DNA from 4 places in the Streptomyces sp. NPDC003635 genome. Region 2 is predicted to be linked to each of the others. Evidence: riboswitches for the same ligand, from Rfam matches in the RefSeq annotation. Region 2 holds a riboswitch; each other region holds the start of a gene.
The links. Region 2 has a riboswitch for cyclic di-AMP ahead of ACWDRW_RS05345 (NlpC/P60 family protein). Riboswitches for the same ligand answer to the same signal wherever they lie in the genome.
Positions count from the first base shown of each region.

Region 1: linked by a shared signal. The riboswitch ahead of ACWDRW_RS39505 (peptidoglycan DD-metalloendopeptidase family protein) and the one ahead of ACWDRW_RS05345 (NlpC/P60 family protein) in region 2 are both predicted to bind cyclic di-AMP.
Region 3: linked by a shared signal. The riboswitch ahead of ACWDRW_RS11395 (transglycosylase family protein) and the one ahead of ACWDRW_RS05345 (NlpC/P60 family protein) in region 2 are both predicted to bind cyclic di-AMP.
Region 4: linked by a shared signal. The riboswitch ahead of ACWDRW_RS00060 (M23 family metallopeptidase) and the one ahead of ACWDRW_RS05345 (NlpC/P60 family protein) in region 2 are both predicted to bind cyclic di-AMP.

Region 1 covers NZ_JBSFOK010000090.1:5,834-10,334, reverse strand. The annotation lists gene ACWDRW_RS39525 (aspartate aminotransferase family protein) at 1-107, shown strand, start outside; gene ACWDRW_RS39520 (helix-turn-helix domain-containing protein) at 173-793, shown strand; gene ACWDRW_RS39515 (DUF6126 family protein) at 790-912, shown strand; gene ACWDRW_RS39510 (tyrosine-protein phosphatase) at 922-1,707, opposite strand; cyclic di-AMP (ydaO/yuaA leader) riboswitch at 2,197-2,356, shown strand; gene ACWDRW_RS39505 (peptidoglycan DD-metalloendopeptidase family protein) at 2,361-3,329, shown strand; gene ACWDRW_RS39500 (SGNH/GDSL hydrolase family protein) at 3,594-4,379, shown strand.
Region 2 covers NZ_JBSFOK010000004.1:9,374-13,874, forward strand. The annotation lists gene ACWDRW_RS05340 (tellurite resistance/C4-dicarboxylate transporter family protein) at 1-554, opposite strand, end outside; gene ACWDRW_RS05345 (NlpC/P60 family protein) at 785-1,987, opposite strand; cyclic di-AMP (ydaO/yuaA leader) riboswitch at 1,996-2,166, opposite strand; gene ACWDRW_RS05350 (ScyD/ScyE family protein) at 2,434-3,510, shown strand; gene pcrA (DNA helicase PcrA) at 3,574-4,501, shown strand, end outside.
Region 3 covers NZ_JBSFOK010000009.1:40,912-45,412, reverse strand. The annotation lists gene ACWDRW_RS11405 (cytochrome P450 family protein) at 1-793, shown strand, start outside; gene ACWDRW_RS11400 (LysM peptidoglycan-binding domain-containing protein) at 1,049-2,089, shown strand; cyclic di-AMP (ydaO/yuaA leader) riboswitch at 2,287-2,452, shown strand; gene ACWDRW_RS11395 (transglycosylase family protein) at 2,457-3,143, shown strand; gene eno (phosphopyruvate hydratase) at 3,476-4,501, shown strand, end outside.
Region 4 covers NZ_JBSFOK010000001.1:15,370-19,870, reverse strand. The annotation lists tRNA gene ACWDRW_RS00070 (tRNA-Met) at 1-69, shown strand, start outside; gene ACWDRW_RS00065 (PP2C family protein-serine/threonine phosphatase) at 270-1,352, shown strand; cyclic di-AMP (ydaO/yuaA leader) riboswitch at 1,583-1,741, shown strand; gene ACWDRW_RS00060 (M23 family metallopeptidase) at 1,753-2,772, shown strand; gene ACWDRW_RS00055 (PrsW family intramembrane metalloprotease) at 2,847-4,178, opposite strand; gene trmB (tRNA (guanosine(46)-N7)-methyltransferase TrmB) at 4,232-4,501, opposite strand, start outside.

The DNA.
Region 1 (4,501 bases), on a different contig from region 2:
GGTTCGTGGACGCCTTCACCGAGGTGATGGACGACGCGCACAGCGGTGGCGGGCTGATGTGGGACTTCGGCAAGACGCTGGTGAAGCAGGCCGTCGCGAACAGGTGACCTCGGCCTTTGCCTCTGGGGCAAGTAATTTGCCGTAGAGGCAAATCTGCGGCTGAATGGAGAGCATGAGCTCTCCCGAGACCGGGCCGGCCGACGACCTGCCCGAGGTGGCGCCGCAGCTGCGTGCACTGCGGCGCCAGGCCTCCCTCACCCTGGAGGCCGCGGCCCGTGCCGCCGGGCTCTCGCCCGCCCATCTCTCCCGACTGGAGACCGGGCAGCGACAGCCCTCACTGCCGATGCTGCTCTCGCTCGCCCGTATCTACGGTACGACCGTCTCGGAGCTGCTCGGCGAGACGGTCGCCGACCGGGACGCCGTGGTGCGCGCCGCCGACATGGAACCGACCGAGGCCGGCGGCTGGACGTACCGGCAGGCCGGGGCGCCCGGTCGCGGAATGCAGGCGCTGCGGCTGCACGTCCCCTTCGGCTCCCAGGGCGACATCGTGCGGGTGCACCCGGGCGAGGAGTGGCTCTACGTCCTCAGCGGGCGGCTGCGGCTGCGCCTCGGGGACACCACGCACCGGCTCGCACCGGGCGACAGTGCCCACTTCGACTCGCTGACCCCGCACCGGATCGCCGCCCTGGACGAAGGCGGGGTCGAGCTCCTGTTCGTCCACACCCTGCTGCAGAGCCCCACGGCCACGTTGTGCCTGGGGCCCACCCCCTCACCGACCGGAGAGACGCCATGACCGACATGGAGGAGAAGTTCCCGCGCGCCCTGTGGGTCCGCCTGATCATCTACATCGCGGTGGGGCACGTCTTCGCCGCGTTCATCTACCTGCTCTTCGAGCTGGGGGCGAAGCAGTAGTCGTACGGCTCAGTCGAGCAGGCGCTCCCGGAGGCGCTCCCGGACCTCGGGGGTGATCCGCAGCGCCTGCTCCAGGTAGCTGTCGACGTCGCCCCAGGTCTCCTTGATGGTCTCGAAGGCCGCCGTCAGGTACTCGGCGCGCGCGTCGAAGAGCGGGCTGAGCAGCTCCATGACCTCGGGGGTGTGGCTGTTGTTGCGCTGCACCCGGTAGCGGCGGTGCTTGGCGTTCGACTCCAGGTAGTCGGCGATGATCGCCTCGCGCTCGACGCCCAGTGCCAGCAGGGTCACCGCGATCGACAGACCGGCCCGGTCCTTGCCCGCCGCGCAGTGCATCAGGGCCGGGACGCTGTCCTCGGCGAGGGAGTGCAGCACCTGGGAGTGCTCGGCCGTGCGCTCCTTGATGATCATGCGGTACGACTCGATCATCCGGTTCGCGGCCTTGCCGTCGTCCAGGATCTCCCGCAGCTGCTCGATCTCGCCGTCGCGGACCATCTTCCAGAACTCGGCGCCGTCCGCCGGGTCGGACAGCGGCAGGTTCACATTGCGCACCCCCGCCAGCTCGACGTCGGGGCCCTCCAGCTTCTGGTCCGCGGTGTTGCGGAAGTCGAAGATCGTGTGCAGGCCGAGGGAGCCGAGGAACGCCGCGTCCTCGTCGGTCGCGTGCGCGAGATGACCGCTGCGGAACAGCACGCCGTGGCGCACCCGGCGGCCGTCCACCGTCGGCAGTCCGCCGACATCGCGGAAGTTGCGCACTCCGGCCAGCTCGGGCTCGGTCGACGGGACCTGCTGCGTCACTTGGGCTCCTCCCACCGGATGCCGCCGACTCTGCTCGTCCGCGGGCACGGTCCGACGATACGACATGGACCATGGCCGACCATTGAATACGGCAAAACGGGCGAACAGCGCTGAAACCCTGCCCATTCATCGCCGATTTGTCTAACAGTCGTGATGCGTCACTTCTCCGGCTGCGCCGCTTCTGGTCCTTCTGTCCGAATTGCAGCCTTCATTCCAACTCGCTCTGGAGTAAAGGACTCTGGAGCAACGTCACGTGAGCAGGGTCATATCCGTGACGGTGCGTCGCCCGTCATGTCCACGTAATTCAAGCGTTTTTCAAGGGCATTTGCGGGAAACGGGCACCTCCTAATGAACGGAAAGTGACGGCGAATTCCCACAAGGGATCAAGAGGGATGGGTTCGGGTGGAACCTTCTGCTTGTCCCTTTGCGTCTTGGTCGCTTACGTTCCCACCCATCCGAGCGGACGCCGAATCCTGCCGCCGCTCGGAATCCGCACACTCACCCGTGCACGGCAGGAGCGGGGGACCCACAGGCACCACCGCCTGGTCCGGTCTCCGGAACAGGCTCGGGGTCAAGTCGTGCCCAGCGCGCGGCCGGACATCTCCAGTCCGCACCCGACAGCTCACCTCGCAGGCGCCGGAGAGGAATTCGCCATGCCCGCGAAGGGTAAGCACCGCCGTCCCAAGACCCTGCGCTTCACCCGCACGATCGCCGTCGCCGGAACCGGTGGCGCCGCGCTCGCCCTCCCGCTTCTGGGAGCCACCGGCGCCCACGCGGCCCCGTCGCAGTCCGTTTCGGAAAAGGCCGTTCAGTCGGTTCAGGCGGCAGACAAGAAGGCTGCGGACAAGAAGGCGGCCGAGAAGAAGGCCGCCGCGAAGAAGACGACCGGTGCGAAGACGTACACGGTGCGGTCCGGGGACTATCTCTCGAAGATCGCCGACGAGCAGGATGTCAGCGGTGGCTGGGAGAAGCTCTACCAGGACAACCGTGCCGCCGTCGGTGCCGACCCGTCGCTGATCCACCCGGGTCTGAAGCTGTCGATCGGCAAGAAGGCCGCCTCGACGGCCACCGCCGAGAAGCCGGCCGCGAAGTCCTCCACCCCGTCCTCGGCCACGTCCTCCTCGGACTCCGCCAAGTCGTCGCAGTCCGCGGAGGCCTCGCAGTCCTCCGAGGCCCAGGCGACCACGACCACGCAGGCCGCCCAGTCCTCGGCCAGCGGCTTCACCGCTCCGGTCTCCGGCGCCGGTGTCGGCACCGCCTACAAGGTCGCGGGCAGCATGTGGTCCAGCGGTTACCACACCGGTGTCGACTTCGTCGTCCCGACCGGCACCTCGCTGAAGGCCGTGGGCGCGGGCACCGTCGTCTCGGCCGGCTGGGCCGGCGCGTACGGCAACCAGGTCGTCATCCAGCTCGCCGATGGCCACTACGCCCAGTACGCCCACCTGTCCTCGCTGTCCGTCTCCAGCGGTCAGTCGGTGACGGCGGGCCAGCAGGTCGGCCTCTCCGGCTCGACCGGCAACTCGACCGGACCGCACCTGCACTTCGAGATCCGCACCACGCCGGACTACGGCTCGGACGTCGACCCGGTCGCCTACCTCCGCGCCCAGGGCGTCTCCCTCTGACGGACGCTCCACTCGGAACCACCTGCCTGACACGCCGCCGAAGGCCGGACCCCCGATCCCCGGGTCCGGCCTTCGGTGTGGTGTGCCGGGCAGGGTGGTCGAGGCCCCAACAGCCGTGATCCGGTGTCTATTCCGGAGTTGGCGAAGGCTTGAAGAGTGGCTTATCTCACCGTCCGTCAACCCCTGCCTACGGTCGCGTAGGTCACATTCGAAGGTGAATCATGACCCGATGTGGCAGACGATTCGCAGAGTGACAAAAGAGCGGTGATCGGGTCGTACGTGGCGGTGGGGGACAGCTTCACCGAGGGCGTCGGCGACCCTGGCCCCGACGGGGCGTTCGTCGGCTGGGCCGACCGGTTCGCGGTGCTGCTCGCGGACCGCCGGCCCGAGGGCGACTTCAGCTACACGAACCTGGCGGTGCGCGGCAAACTGCTGGACCAGATCGTGGCGGACCAGCTCCCGCGGGCCATGGAACTCGCCCCGGACCTGGTCTCGTTCTGCGCAGGCGGCAACGACATCATCCGGCCCGGCACCGACCCCGACGAGGTCGCCGAGCGTTTCGAGCGGGCTATCGCCCGGCTCACCGAAGCGGTCGGCACGGTCATGGTGACCACCGGCTTCGACACCCGTGGCGTGCCCGTGCTGAAGCATCTGCGCGGCAAGATCGCGACGTACAACCTGCATGTGCGGGCCATCGCCGACCGGTACGGCTGCCCGGTGCTCGACCTGTGGTCCCTGAAGACCGTGCAGGACCGGCGCGCCTGGGACGGCGACCGGCTGCACCTCTCGCCGGAGGGGCACACGCGCGTGGCGCTGCGCGCGGGCCAGGTGCTCGGCCTCGAGGTGCCGGCCGACCCGGACCAGCCGTGGCCCCCGCTGCCGCCCCGCGGCACCCTGGAGGTCCGGCGCGACGATGTGCAGTGGGCGCGCGAGTACCTGGTGCCGTGGATCGGACGCCGCCTGCGCGGGGAGTCCTCGGGCGACCATGTGACGGCCAAGGGCGCCCTGTCGCCGGGCGACATCAGGATGCGGATCGAGGCGGCGGTCTGAGCACGGCACCTGCGCGCGGGGGCTCGGCCAGGGCGTGGGTCGGGGTGGTGCTCCGAGGGTGGCTCCAGGCGCGCCGGGGGTCGATCACTACGCGGATCGTGACGCCTGCGCGCGGGGGCTCG
Region 2 (4,501 bases):
CGCGGATCGAACAGGGCGAGGGCGCAGGCGTACAGGACGAGGCCCAGCCAGAACAGCACGAGCGCCGCGTGCGCGAGCCAGGCCGAGGACTCCGCCGCGGCGAGGACGGCGCCGAGCACCGCGAGCCCCTGAGTGGCCACACAGCCGAGGAACACCGCGCCGGGCATCGGGCGCCGCCAGCGCCGTACGACGTAGAGCAGGCCCGGCCACAGCAGCGCGGCCAGGGCCAGCAGCGCCTCGGCCAGGTGCTGCCAGCCCAGCAGGGAGAAGCGGGTGCCGAGCACGGTCGTCGCCGCGACGGCGGTGAGCGCGGCGGGCGTGCCGGCCTCCTGCCGCCAGCGCTCCGGCTGCCCCACCAGTCGTACGACGAAGTCCGCGGCGAGGCCCAGCCAGGCGACGCAGCCCACGGCCAGGGCGATCCGGGACAGGACCTCGTACCCGGTGAGATGCAGTCCGACCGAGACGATGCCGGTCGCCATCACCGCGGCACCGGCCGCCGGAGGACGCAGCGCCCACCAGGCGCGGAGTGAGCGAAGGGCAGAGGTGCCGGGCATGCGGCCGATGCTAAAGATCCCCGGGCGCGTTCCCCGCGGGCCACGCGCGCGTGGGGGACGAAAGCACCCACGCGCGTGAGGCGTGGCCTCCGGGGCCGGACGCGCGCAAGCGGGAGGCACCGAGAAGCAAGCCCCCGCGCCGTGCCTATCGGCTCCGGGCAGGCCGCCCGGGAGCGGGGATCCGGGCGGGGGCATCGGAAGGGACGCCCCCGCGCGCGTGCCGCCCAGGCTCAGGCGGGGCGGACCACGCTGTGGATCGAGCCCTCGCCGTCGTAGTAGATCGACTCCTCGCGCACGTACGTGCCGGGCTTCGGGGCGTGGATCATCATGCCGTTGCCGATGTAGATGCCGACGTGGGTGATGTCGTCGTAGAAGAAGACGAGGTCGCCGGGCCGGGCGTTGGCGAGGGAGACCGTGGTGCCGGCGTTGACCTGGTCGTAGGTGACGCGCGGGATGTCCACGCCCGCGGCCTTCCAGGCGGCCTGGGTGAGGCCCGAGCAGTCGTAGGAGTCCGGGCCCGTGGCGCCCCAGACGTACGGCTTGCCGATCTGCGCGCGGGCGAAGGCGAGCGCCTTCTCGGCCTTCGTGGCGTAGGAGGAGTCCGCCGTGGCGTCGGTCTCGCTGGTGCCGGTCGAGGTGGAGCCGGTCGAGGCGGAGCCGGAGCCGGTGGAGCCGCTCTCCTGCTGCTGGGCCGCCTCCGCGGCCTCCTCGCGGCGCTGCTCCTCCGCCGCCTGCTGCTCAGCCAGCTCGGCCGCCTTGCGCGCGGCCTCCTCCTGCTTCTTGCGCTCGATCTCCGCGAGCCGCGCCTTCTCCTCGGCCGTGAGCTCGGAGAGCAGCTCCCGCGCGTCGGAGAGCTTCTTCTGGACCGTGGACTTGGCGGTCTTCAGATCGCTCTGCGACTCGTTCAGCGTCTGGAGGCTCTCGGTGGCCTCCTGGCGCTTCTTCATCGTCTCGGACTGCTGCGTGATGTAGTCGTCGACCGCTTCCTTCTGACGGCCGGTCATCCGGTTCATCAGCTGGGTCTGGTCGAAGTAGTCCTGCGGGGTGTCGGCCAGCAGGAAAGTCGCGGTGTCGGGGGCGGAGGCACCGGTCCGGTACTGCGCGGCGGCGAAGGAACCGAGTTCCTCCCGCGCGTCGTTGAGCTTCTGGGTGCGCTTGGCGACGTCGTCGAGGAGCGTGTCGACCTGCTTGCGCTGCTTGGTCGTCTTCTCCTTGGCCGCGTTGTACTTCTCGGTCGCCGTCTCCGCCTGGCGGTAGAGGTCATCGACCTTCTTCTCGACCTCTTCGAGACTCGGCTTGTCGTCCGTGGCCGGGCTGGCGTTGGCCGTCTGGGACAGCAGGGCCACGGAGGTGAGAGCGGCGGTGGCCAGAGCAGGGGTGCGTATGCCTGCTACGCGCGTACCGGCGGGACGCGACTTGCGGTGCGACGCCAAGGGAGGCGACTCCTTCCGTACTCCGCCTACCGAGTTAGCTGTCGGGTTCGGGCGGGTGGTTAGGAAGGGTTGCCCTACGACCACGTCCCGGTGAGGGAGTTGGGTCGATTCACCCCAATGTCGGTGGGTCCCCGGCTCCGGTTGCCGTGGGCGGGCAACGGACTCGGCGGAGGCCGCGCGGCCCGGCGGGGTTCGCCGGTGGGGGTCGTACGGCCTGCCCGGCACGGTAGCCAACTCGTGTGGCCCCTGTGAAGGTTGATGGGTGATATGCCCGATACATTTTCGTGACCTTGGGTCAGGGCTTTGCGCGGCGTGGTCAATACGGACGGATCTGCAGCGACATGTACGTATTTTCTTCGGAGTGACGTCTTCCGCCCGCTTCCGGACGCTAGCTTCCAGCCAGCCGCGGTCGTGTGAGCCGCGGTGGGTGAGTAGGGGGTACGGGCATGAGGAAGCGCACGTCACTCGTCGTCGCCACGGGCGTCGCGCTCGCCGCCACGGCGGGCGTCGCGCCCGCCGGCGCGAGCGGGGGAGGGGACGGCCGGCCGGTCGTCCGGGTGATCGCGAGCGGGCTCGACAACCCGCGCCAGCTCTCGTACGACCAGGGGCGGCTGTACGTCGCCGAGGCCGGCCGGGGCGGCGGGAAATGCATCGGTGAGGGGCCGGAGGGGGAGACCTGCGTCGGGCTCACCTCGGCCGTCACCAAGATCTACTGGGACGGGGGCGCGTGGAAGCACCACAGGGTGGTGAAGGGGCTGCCCTCGGGCGCCGCCCCCGACGGCGGCTTCGCCACCGGCGTCGACGGTGTCTCCGCCCGGTACGGCGAGGTGTGGGGCGTGGAGACCTTCGTGCCGCCGGAGGCCGGGGTGCCCACGAGCCCGCCCTGGAACACCCTCGGCAAGCTGCTGCGCATCGGCCACGGGAAGGCGAAGATCGCCGCCGACGTGTCGGCCGTGGAGCTGAAGTACAACCCGCACAAGGCGAGCCTGGAGTCCAACCCGTACGCCGTCCTGGCCCTCCCGGACGGCCGGAAGATCGTCGCGGACGCGGCCGGCAACGACCTCGTCGAGATCTCCAAGTCCGGCAAGGCCCGTCCCCTCACGGTCTTCCCGGACCACAACGGCCGTGAGTCCGTCCCCACGTCCCTGGCGCTCGGCCCCGACGGCAAGCTCTACGTCGGCGAGCTGAACGGCCTCACCGAGAAGCCCACAGCGCGCGTGTGGCGCGTCGACCCCTGGAGCGGCAAGATCCTCGGCTGGAAGTCCGGCTTCGGCCCGATCAGCGGCCTCGCGGTCAACGGCGGCGGCGACCTCTACGTCAGCCAGCTCTTCGGCGGCGTAGTGACGAAGGTCTCGAACGGCAGGCGTACGCACGTGAAGGTGCCGTTCCCCGCGGGCGTCGCCGTCGACCCCCACGACGGAAAGGTCTACGTCTCGGCCTGGTCGGTCGCGGACCGTGACGGCACTGTTCTGGAGGGCGAGAAGACCCCGGGCGGCCAGGTCTGGAAGATCCTCGGCTTCTGAAACCAGCCGATCTCCTCAGGGTGGCGGCGGGCTGTCAGTGGGGCGCCCTAGACTCGGAGAGCGATGAGCAGCCTCTTTGATGACAGCTTCCTGGCCGATCTCCAGGGTCCTCGGGCCCACGAGGAAGAACCGCCGCCGCCCGAGGACGAGCACGCTCCGGAGCCCGTTCCGGACGATCTGTTCGGCGGAAAGTTCGACGTGCCGCCGGACCGGGACGCCTACTACCGCGACGGCGCCCCGCGTCCGGCGATCGACGCGGCCGCGCTCATCGAGGGGCTCAACGAGAACCAGCGCGCGGCCGTCGTCCACTCCGGCACCCCCCTGCTCATCGTGGCGGGCGCCGGCTCCGGCAAGACCCGGGTGCTCACCCACCGCATCGCCTATCTGCTCGCCGAGCGGAGCGTGCACCCCGGCCAGATCCTCGCGATCACCTTCACCAACAAGGCCGCGGGCGAGATGAAGGAGCGCGTCGAGCAGCTCGTCGGCCCGCGGGCGAACGCGATGTGGGTGATGACCTTCCACAGCGCGTGCGTGCGCATCCTGCGCCGGGAGAGCAAGAAGCTCGGCTTCACGTCCTCCTTCTCGATCTACGACGCCGCCGACTCCAAGCGGCTGATGGCCCTCGTCTGCCGGGACCTGGACCTCGACCCCAAGCGGTACCCGCCCAAGTCCTTCAGCGCCAAGATCAGCAACCTGAAGAACGAGCTGATCGACGAGGAGGACTTCGCCGCCCAGGCGACCGACGGCTTCGAGAAGACCCTCGCCCAGGCGTACGCGCTGTACCAGTCGCGGCTGCGGGAGGCCAACGCCCTCGACTTCGACGACCTGATCATGACGACGGTCAACCTCCTGCGCGCCTTCCCGGACGTGGCCGAGCACTACCGCCGCCGCTTCCGCCATGTACTGGTGGACGAGTACCAGGACACCAACCACGCCCAGTACGCCCTCGTGCGCGAACTGGTCGGCACCCGCGAGCACCCCGTCGACGTCC
Region 3 (4,501 bases), on a different contig from region 2:
CGACCTGCTCGGCGTCCCCCCGGAGGACCAGGACGACTTCCGGGACTGGGCGGGCATGATGATCCGCCACCAGGGCGGCCCCCGGGGCGGTGTCGCACGGTCCGTGAAGAAGATGCGCGGCTATCTCGCCGACCTCATCCACCGCAAGCGCGAGGCGCTGCCCGCCGAGCCGGCCCCCGGCGAGGACCTGATCTCCGGACTCATCCGCGCCTCCGACCACGGCGAGCACCTCACCGAGAACGAGGCCGCCGCCATGGCCTTCATCCTTCTCTTCGCCGGTTTCGAGACCACGGTCAATCTGATCGGCAACGGCACCTACGCCCTGCTCACCCACCCCGAGCAGCGCACCCGGCTCCAGCAGTCCCTGGCCGCCGGGGAAACGGGCCTCCTCGAGACCGGCGTGGAGGAGCTTCTCCGCTACGACGGCCCGGTCGAGCTGGCGACCTGGCGGTTCGCCACGCGGCCGCTCAGCATCGGCGGCCAGGACATCGGCGCCGGCGACCCCGTGCTGGTCGTGCTCGCCGCCGCCGACCGGGACCCGGCCCGGTTCGACGCGCCCGACACCCTCGACCTCGCCCGGCGCGACAACCAGCACCTCGGTTACGGCCATGGCATCCACTACTGCCTGGGTGCCCCGCTCGCCCGGCTGGAGGGCCAGACCGCGCTGGCCACCCTCCTGACCCGGCTGCCGGATCTGCGACTCGCCGCCGATCCCACCGACCTGCGCTGGCGCGGCGGCCTCATCATGCGCGGACTGCGCACGCTCCCGGTCGAGTTCACGCCCGGCGCCTGAGCTCTCCTTCGACCGAGTTCAGGCCCCCGCGCCTGAACTCCCCCTTCCGGTCGAGTGCACGCCCACCTCCCCCTGAGGAGCCGTCAGGTCAAACGTGACACGCCCTCAAGTTCGTGATCTTCACGTGATCTGCGCGGCATTAACTTGTGACAAGTGATCGTCTGCCGATACGTTCACTCGTCAGCGCGACGCCTCGCGCCACCGGAAACACGGCGGGCGTCGCGCCGGTCCCTGCTGTCTTCGAAAGGCCCCCGCATGCTCTCCGGGAACGGTCGTCACCGTCGCCCCCGCCAGGCTCCGGCTCTCATCGTCGCGGCCGGAGTGACCGGCTCCGCCATCGCCATCCCGCTGCTCGGCGCTTCGGGCGCCAGCGCCGCCGAGGGCAACACGTGGGACAGGGTCGCGGAATGCGAGAGCGGCGGCTCCTGGAGCGAGGACAGCGGCAACGGCTACTACGGCGGTCTCCAGGTCACCCAGGAGAACTGGGAGCGGTACGGCGGTACGACGTACGCCGACAGCGCGGACCAGGCCAGCCGCTCCCAGCAGATAGCCGTCGCCGAGCGCATCCTCGCCGACCAGGGCCTCGCCGCCTGGCCGACCTGCGGCCCGCTCTCCGGCCTGGACGCCAAGTCCGGTTCGGTCGGCATCGACACGGGCGTCGAGGAAGAGACGGATTCCCCCGGATCGTCCGAATCGGGCAACTCGTCCAACGCGTCGGGTTCGTCAGGCCTGCTGGACTCCCTCGGCGGTAACGCCTCCGAGTCCGCGGGCGACTCGGGCTCCGGCTCCGGCTCGGGAGCGGGCTCCGGCGCCTCCGTGTCGCCCGAAGCGTCGAGCGGCTCTGCGGAGTCGACGGGCTCGACCGAGTCGGCAAAACCGGATAAGTCGGACAAGTCCACCGAGTCGGCGAGGCCTTCGGGGTCCGATGGGTCGAAGGGGTCGTCCGAAAAGTCCGGCTCGTCCGGTCCGTCCGGCTCCTCCGAGAGTGACCCCGCGCGTGAGGTCGACGGCCTGTTCACGGGGATCTCCGGACTGGACAACTCGGACAACATCCTCTGGGTCGGGAGCGATTCCACCCTCGTCGACACCGGCGTCGGTCGTCATCGCGGCAAGCCCGCGGACGAGAGCGGGGCGGACGGTTCGTACCTCGTGCGCGCCGGCGACACCCTCGCGAGCATCGCCGACTCCCTTGACCTCAGTGGCGGATGGCGCGGGCTCTATGCCGCCAACGAGTCGGCCATCGGTCCCGACCCCAGCCGTATCACTCCCGGTCAGACCCTTGAAGTAGGGGACTAACCGGTCGAAAACCAGGGCCAGTTCGCGTCACACTTCGCACTGAATGTCCGCTTTGGTGAAAGTGTGGGATGAGTCTCAGAAGCCCTGATCGTCTTTGAAATTCCGCGGATCGCCTGTCTACGGTCATGACCGCTCGCAAGCAGCGGGCCCCGACTGCCGCACGCCGAATCCTGCCGGTGGCCGTCCGGGAACAGTCGTCGCGTCATGCGCCGTAGGCAGGAGCGGGGGACCCAAGGTAAGCGCCGCGCCGGTCGGTTGACCGGAGCGGCTTGGGGTGGAGCCGTACGCCGAAAGGTGTACGGCCGGGCAACTCAACCGGCCCGAACCCGACAGCTCACCTCGCAGGCGTCGGTGAGGGGATCGATCCATGCTGTTTTCCGGCAAGGGCAAGCACCGTCGTCCGTCCAAGGCCACTCGCGCCATCGCCATCGCCGGTGTCACCGGCGCCGCCGTCGCCGCCCCGCTGATGGCGGCCGGCAACGCCTCCGCCGCCACCGCCTCCGAGTGGGACGCCGTCGCCCAGTGCGAGTCCGGCGGCAACTGGTCCATCAACACCGGCAACGGCTACTACGGCGGCCTGCAGTTCTCGGCCTCCACCTGGGCCGCGTACGGCGGCACGGCCTACGCCTCCACCGCCGACCAGGCCTCCAAGGCGCAGCAGATCGAGATCGCCGAGAAGGTTCTCGCGGGCCAGGGCAAGGGTGCCTGGCCGCACTGCGGCGTCGGCCTGTCGAACGCCACGTACAGCGGTGGCTCCAGCACCTCCGGCTCCACCGAGAGCACCGAGAGCAGCACCCCGGCGCCGCGTGAGACCGAGCAGCCGGCCTCCCGCTCCGCCGAGCGCCCGGCCGCCAAGAAGACCGTCACCACCCCGACCGGCAAGAAGGTCAAGAAGGGTGACGGCGAGTACAAGGTCGCCAAGGGCGACACCCTCAGCACCATCGCCGAGGAGCACGACGTCAAGGGCGGCTGGGAGAAGCTCTACCAGCTCAACAAGGACATCGTTGAGGACGCCGACCTGATCTACCCCGGTCAGCAGCTGCACCTCAAGTAATCCCGTAGCCGAACCACAGGGCCCTCCCATGCGAGTCCTCCATACTGGAGGCCTCGTGAGGGTCACCCCCCGTCCCCACGGGCTCCCCGCCCCGGTGCGTGTTCCCCCGTACGCACCGGGGCGGGGTTTTTCTTCCGTGAGCGGTCCTTCTACGAGCAGTTCTTCTCCCGTAGTTCACGGATCCTTTGTTCCGGCGAGAAACAATGGGTACCGTCTGTCCTTGTCCACGGGACGGTCGGTCGGCTGGCCGATGTCCCTCAGGCGGTTAGGCTCTAGTCGCAAGGCTCACGTGCCCCGCACTTCCAGCGTCACATCCCATGAAGGAGATGCTCGTGCCGTCCATCGACGTCGTCGTAGCCCGGGAAATCCTGGACTCCCGAGGCAACCCCACGGTCGAGGTCGAGGTCGGCCTCGACGACGGCAGCACGGGTCGTGCCGCCGTTCCGTCCGGCGCCTCCACCGGCGCCTTCGAGGCCATCGAGCTCCGCGACGGCGACCCGAACCGCTACCAGGGCAAGGGTGTCGAGAAGGCCGTCCTCGCCGTCATCGAGCAGATCGGCCCGGAGCTGGTCGGCTACGACGCCACCGAGCAGCGCCTGATCGACCAGGCCATGTTCGACCTGGACGCCACCGACAACAAGGGCTCCCTCGGCGCCAACGCCATCCTCGGCGTCTCGCTCGCCGTCGCCCACGCCGCCTCCGAGGCCAGCGACCTCCCGCTCTTCCGCTACCTGGGCGGCCCGAACGCGCACCTGCTGCCGGTGCCGATGATGAACATCCTGAACGGCGGCTCGCACGCCGACTCCAACGTGGACATCCAGGAGTTCATGATCGCCCCGATCGGCGCGGAGTCCTTCTCCGAGGCACTGCGCTGGGGCGCCGAGGTCTACCACACCCTCAAGAAGGTCCTGAAGACGAAGGGCCTGTCCACCGGTCTCGGCGACGAGGGCGGCTTCGCCCCGAACCTGGAGTCCAACCGCGCCGCCCTCGACCTCATCATCGAGGCCATCAAGGAGGCCGGTTACACCCCCGGCGAGCAGATCGCCCTCGCCCTCGACGTCGCCGCCTCCGAGTTCTACAAGGACGGCGTCTACACCTTCGAGGGCAAGGACCGCTCGGCCGCCGAGATGACGGAGTACTACGCCGAGCTCGTCGAGGCGTACCCGCTCGTCTCCATCGAGGACCCGCTGTTCGAGGACGACTGGGCCGGCTGGAACACCATCACCGCGAAGCTCGGTGACAAGGTCCAGATCGTCGGCGACGACCTCTTCGTCACCAACCCCGAGCGCCTCGCCCGCGGCATCGAGGAGGGCTCCGCCAACGCCCTGCTCGTCAAGGTCAACCAGATCGGCTCGCTG
Region 4 (4,501 bases), on a different contig from region 2:
GGTGGAGCAGCTCGGTAGCTCGCTGGGCTCATAACCCAGAGGTCGCAGGTTCAAATCCTGTCCCCGCTACTGAAGGCCGAGGGCCGGAACTCGTTCAACGAGTTCCGGCCCTCAGTCGTTTCCGCGTGGGTGTCATGGCCGTTCGCGGTCCGTTCCGTGTGTGTTCCCGGTCTCATCCACTCGGCCCACCCCGATCGCCCCCCGCCCCCGCTCCGGGAAACCTGGAGGGACGGCGGACGTGGTGGGAGGCGGCGGTGCGGATCTCAGGGGTGGCGAACGCACGGCGCGTCCCGCCCGCACGCACTTTCGTCCGGCTGCTCCCGGCGCTGCTCATCGCGGGCGGAGTCCTGTACGACTTCGTCACTCCCCGCGGCTACACCCCGGTCCCCTTCTTCACCGCCGCGCCGCTGGTCGCCGCGCCGTTCTTCAGTCTCCTCGGCACCGTCGTCACCGGGATCGGGGCCCTGATAGCCACCTACGGCGTCCATGTCCGCTTCGGCTTCGGCCTCGACGCGGACACGGTCACCGAGGTGCTCACCGTCGTCACGGTCGCCGTCCTGGCCACCGGGCTCAATCTCGTCGTGCGCCAGGGCCATCTGCGGCTCGCCTCGCAGCGCGAGATCGCCGAGGCCACCCAGCGCGCCGTCCTGCCCCTGCCCATGGAGCGGCTCGGCGGGTACGAGATCGCCGCCCGCTACGAGGCGGCGCAGGCCGACGCGTTCATCGGCGGCGATCTGTACGCGGTGCAGGACAGCACCTATGGCGTCCGGCTCGTCGTCGGTGACGTGCGCGGCAAGGGGATGGGGGCGGTCGCGGCCGTCGCCGTCGTCATCGGGGCGTTCCGCGAGGCCGCCGAGCAGGAGCCGACCCTGGAGGCGGTCGCGCAGCGGCTGGAGCGGGCGCTGAACCGGGAGGGCTCCCGGCGCGACGGGATCGACGCCGTCGAGGGGTTCACCACCGCCGTACTCGCCGAACTCCCGCACGGCGACGGGGGCGTACGGGTCGTCAACCGCGGTCATCCGCCACCGCTGCTGCTGTACCCCGACGGCACCGTGCGCCCGCTGCCCGCCCGGGAGCCCGCGCTGCCCCTGGGCATGAGCGAGCTGGGCAACTGGCCGGCCACAGCCGACGAGGTCCCCTTCCCGCCCGGCACCACCCTGCTGCTGCACACCGACGGACTGTCCGAGGCCCGGGACGCGCACGGCGCCTTCTACGACCCCGAGCTGCGGCTGGCCGGCCGCACCTTCGCCGATCCCGGCACGCTGATCCGGACCCTCGCCGAGGAGGTGCGCCGGCACAGCGGGGGAGGGATGGCGGACGACATGGCGCTGCTCGCCGTGCGACGGCCCTGACCGTCACCGGGGGTGACCGGACAGACGCCCTCCGCATAACAACTGACACACCGTCAGCACTACTGTGACACCTGAAGCGTGGCCAACTCGCCCGATTTGGCCCCCTGGTGACCCGAAAGTCCAGGCCGGAATCGTTAATGATCAAGAGGAACAGCTTGGAATCAGCGCCCCGGGTCTATTAACGTTCGATAACGCAGCGCGGTCGTCCCAGCCGTCACAAGAGTCGGCTCCGTGCGCACGCGCCGAATCCCGTAAGGGAACCGGGGAACCACCAACTTGGGGTGAATCGCTCGTATTTCGCCGGACATGAAACGGCGGATATACGCGCGTAGGAGACCTTCCTGCTCCGAACCCGTCAGCTAACCCGGTAGGCGAGAAGGAAGGAAAGGAGCACGCCCACGTGGCGTCAAACCGGCCTGGCCCTGAGGCCCCGTTCGTGCCGAGCCAGCGTGACACCGAGGCTTTCGGCTACGGCAGCCACCGCACCGACGAGGGCCCTTGGGAGGAGTGGAACCCCACCGCGGAGTCCATTCGCCCGGTACGCGGCCGGCACCGCGTCGCCAAGCAGCGCGGCGGACTCGCCCGCAGCTCCACGGTTCTCGGCGTCGGCGTCATAGCCGCCGTCGGCGCGGGCGGCATGGCCAGCGCGCAGTCCGGCAAGCCGCCGGTCGCGATCACCATGCCCGACCTGCCGCTGATCAACGACTCCGCGGACGAGGCTCCCGAGGCCGACACCACCCCGCTCAGCAACATCGGGGTCACCACCACCGGGACCGAGCAGGCCGCCGACGCCGGCGAGGCGCTGCGCGCCCGCATCATGGCCCAGGCCGAGCAGCAGCAGGACCAGGTCGACACCAAGGCCGCCGAGGCCGCCGCCGCTGCCGCCGAGAAGGCCGCCGCGGAAGCCGCCGCGAAGGCGGAGAAGGAGGCCGAGGCCAAGGCCCAGGCCGCCAAGGAGAAGGCGGAGGAGGAGGCCCGCGAGAAGGCCGAGGCCGAGCGGCTGGCCCAGCTCGCCAAGCAGTTCGCGCTGCCCACGTCCTCGTACACCCTCACCTCGACCTTCGGTCAGGCCGGGTCGCTGTGGTCCTCCGGCTACCACACCGGCCTCGACTTCGCCGCTCCCACAGGTACCCTCCTCAAGGCGGTCCACACCGGCACGATCACGGCGGCGGGCTGGGACGGCTCCTACGGCTACAAGACCGTGCTCACCCTGGAGGACGGCACCGAGATCTGGTACGCGCACCAGTCCTCGATCAGCGTCAGCGTCGGCCAGAAGGTCAACACCGGTGACGTCATCGGGCGCGTGGGCGCGACCGGCAACGTGACCGGCGCCCACCTGCACATGGAGGTCCACCCCGAGGGGTCCACCTCCGGCATCGACCCGCTGGCCTGGCTGCGCAGCAAGGGCCTCAACCCCTGATTCAGCCCCCCGTGTGATCCCCGGCGGTCCTGACGGCACATCCCCCCGACGTCAGGGCTGCCGGTTACGCATGTCTACGTGCGGTACGGGTTGTACCCCGGGTACGCGGGATAGGCCTGGTAGGTCGGCTGCGCCGGGTTTCCGTACACCCCGTGGACCGGCCACGGAGGCGGCAGCACCGGCACCGGCGGGGCGGTGACCCGGGCCGCGTGGTCCAGGGCGGGCCGCGCGATCTCCCGGCGCCGCCACAGTTCCCCCAGCAACTCCGCTTCCCGTACGACGAAGTCGGCGCCCGCGCGGCCCCGGCGGCCCCGGTGCCGCAGGAACGCCAGGGAGGTCGCGTACGCCTCGTAGTGCGCCACCTCCCGCGCCGCCCGCTTTCCGGCGTGACGGCGGGCGTACTGACGGGCCAGGCGCCGGGCCCGCATCGAGCTCAGCGCGAAGGGCTCGCCGGGGGTGAGCCAGCCGGCGACCGCGTAGGCGGGCAGCTCCTCGCGCACGGTGCGCAATTCGCGCTGGCGAGTCCAGATCACCAGCCAGGTCAGCAACCCGAACGCGGGCACCATGATCGCCGCGTACACCGCGAAGAAGCCGTACGGACCGAAGACCGACGAGCCGTTCCACATCGCGTGCAGGCCCATCGCGAGCAGCAGCCCGGACAGCGGAAGCAGCACGCGCCGCCAGCGCTGACGGTCGCCGGAGAGCGCGGCGACACCGAAGCCGATACCGGTGAGGACGGTGAAGAGGGGGTGCGCGAAGGGGGACATGACGATGCGCACGAAGAAGGTCGCGGCGGTGACGGAGGCGATGCCGCTGTCGCCGGTGAGCTGGTCGGTGCCGAAGGCGGTGCCCAGGTAGAGGATGTTCTCGGTGAACGCGAAGCCGGTGGCGGTGATCCCGGCTATCACCACCCCGTCGACGAGCCCGGTGAAGTCCCGCCGCCGGAAGAGGAAGACGAGCAGGACGGCGGCCGCCTTCGCGGACTCCTCCACGATCGGCGCTATGACGGTGGCCCCGAGGGTGTCCGCGCTGGACGGGTCCGCGGTGGCCGTGGCTATCCATCTGGTCGCGAAGCTGTTGGCGACGATCGCTATGAGCGCGGCCGCGCAGGCGCCCCAGGCGAAGGCGAAGAGCAGATTCCGCCAGGGGCCCGGCTCGACCCGGTCCAGCCAGCGGAAGGCGGCTATGAGCAGCGGCACCGGCAGGACGGCGAGCCCGAGGCCGACCAGGAACCCCTGGGTGCCGGTCTGTTCCCGCACGAGGGCGAGGATGACGAGACCGGAGAGGGCGAGCAGGGTGATCAGCGCGCCGTAACGCACCCATTTCCGCTGCCACCAGTGCGCGTGCCGCAGTGCGCCGCCGGGCGGACCGGTGGGGGGCGTCGGGTACGGGGGACAGGTGGCCACGGCATTGACCCTAACGAGGGAGGGGCGCTGCCCGCAGAGGGAGAGCGGTGGGCTCAGGCGCCGGTGGGGGGTTCGTCCGAGTGGGGCACGCGCTGGTCTGCGCGCTGCTGTACGCGACGGAAGAGCAGGTCGTTCACGACATGACCCTTGTCCAGTCCCTGGCCCTCGAAACGGGTCAGCGGCCGGAACTCGGGACGCGGCGCAAAACCGCCGTCGGCCTGCGTGTTCTCGAAGTCCGGATGGGCCGTCAGTACCTCGAGCATCTGCTCGGCGTACGGCTCCCAGTCGGTCGCGCAGTGCAGCAGCGCGCCGGGCCTGAGCCG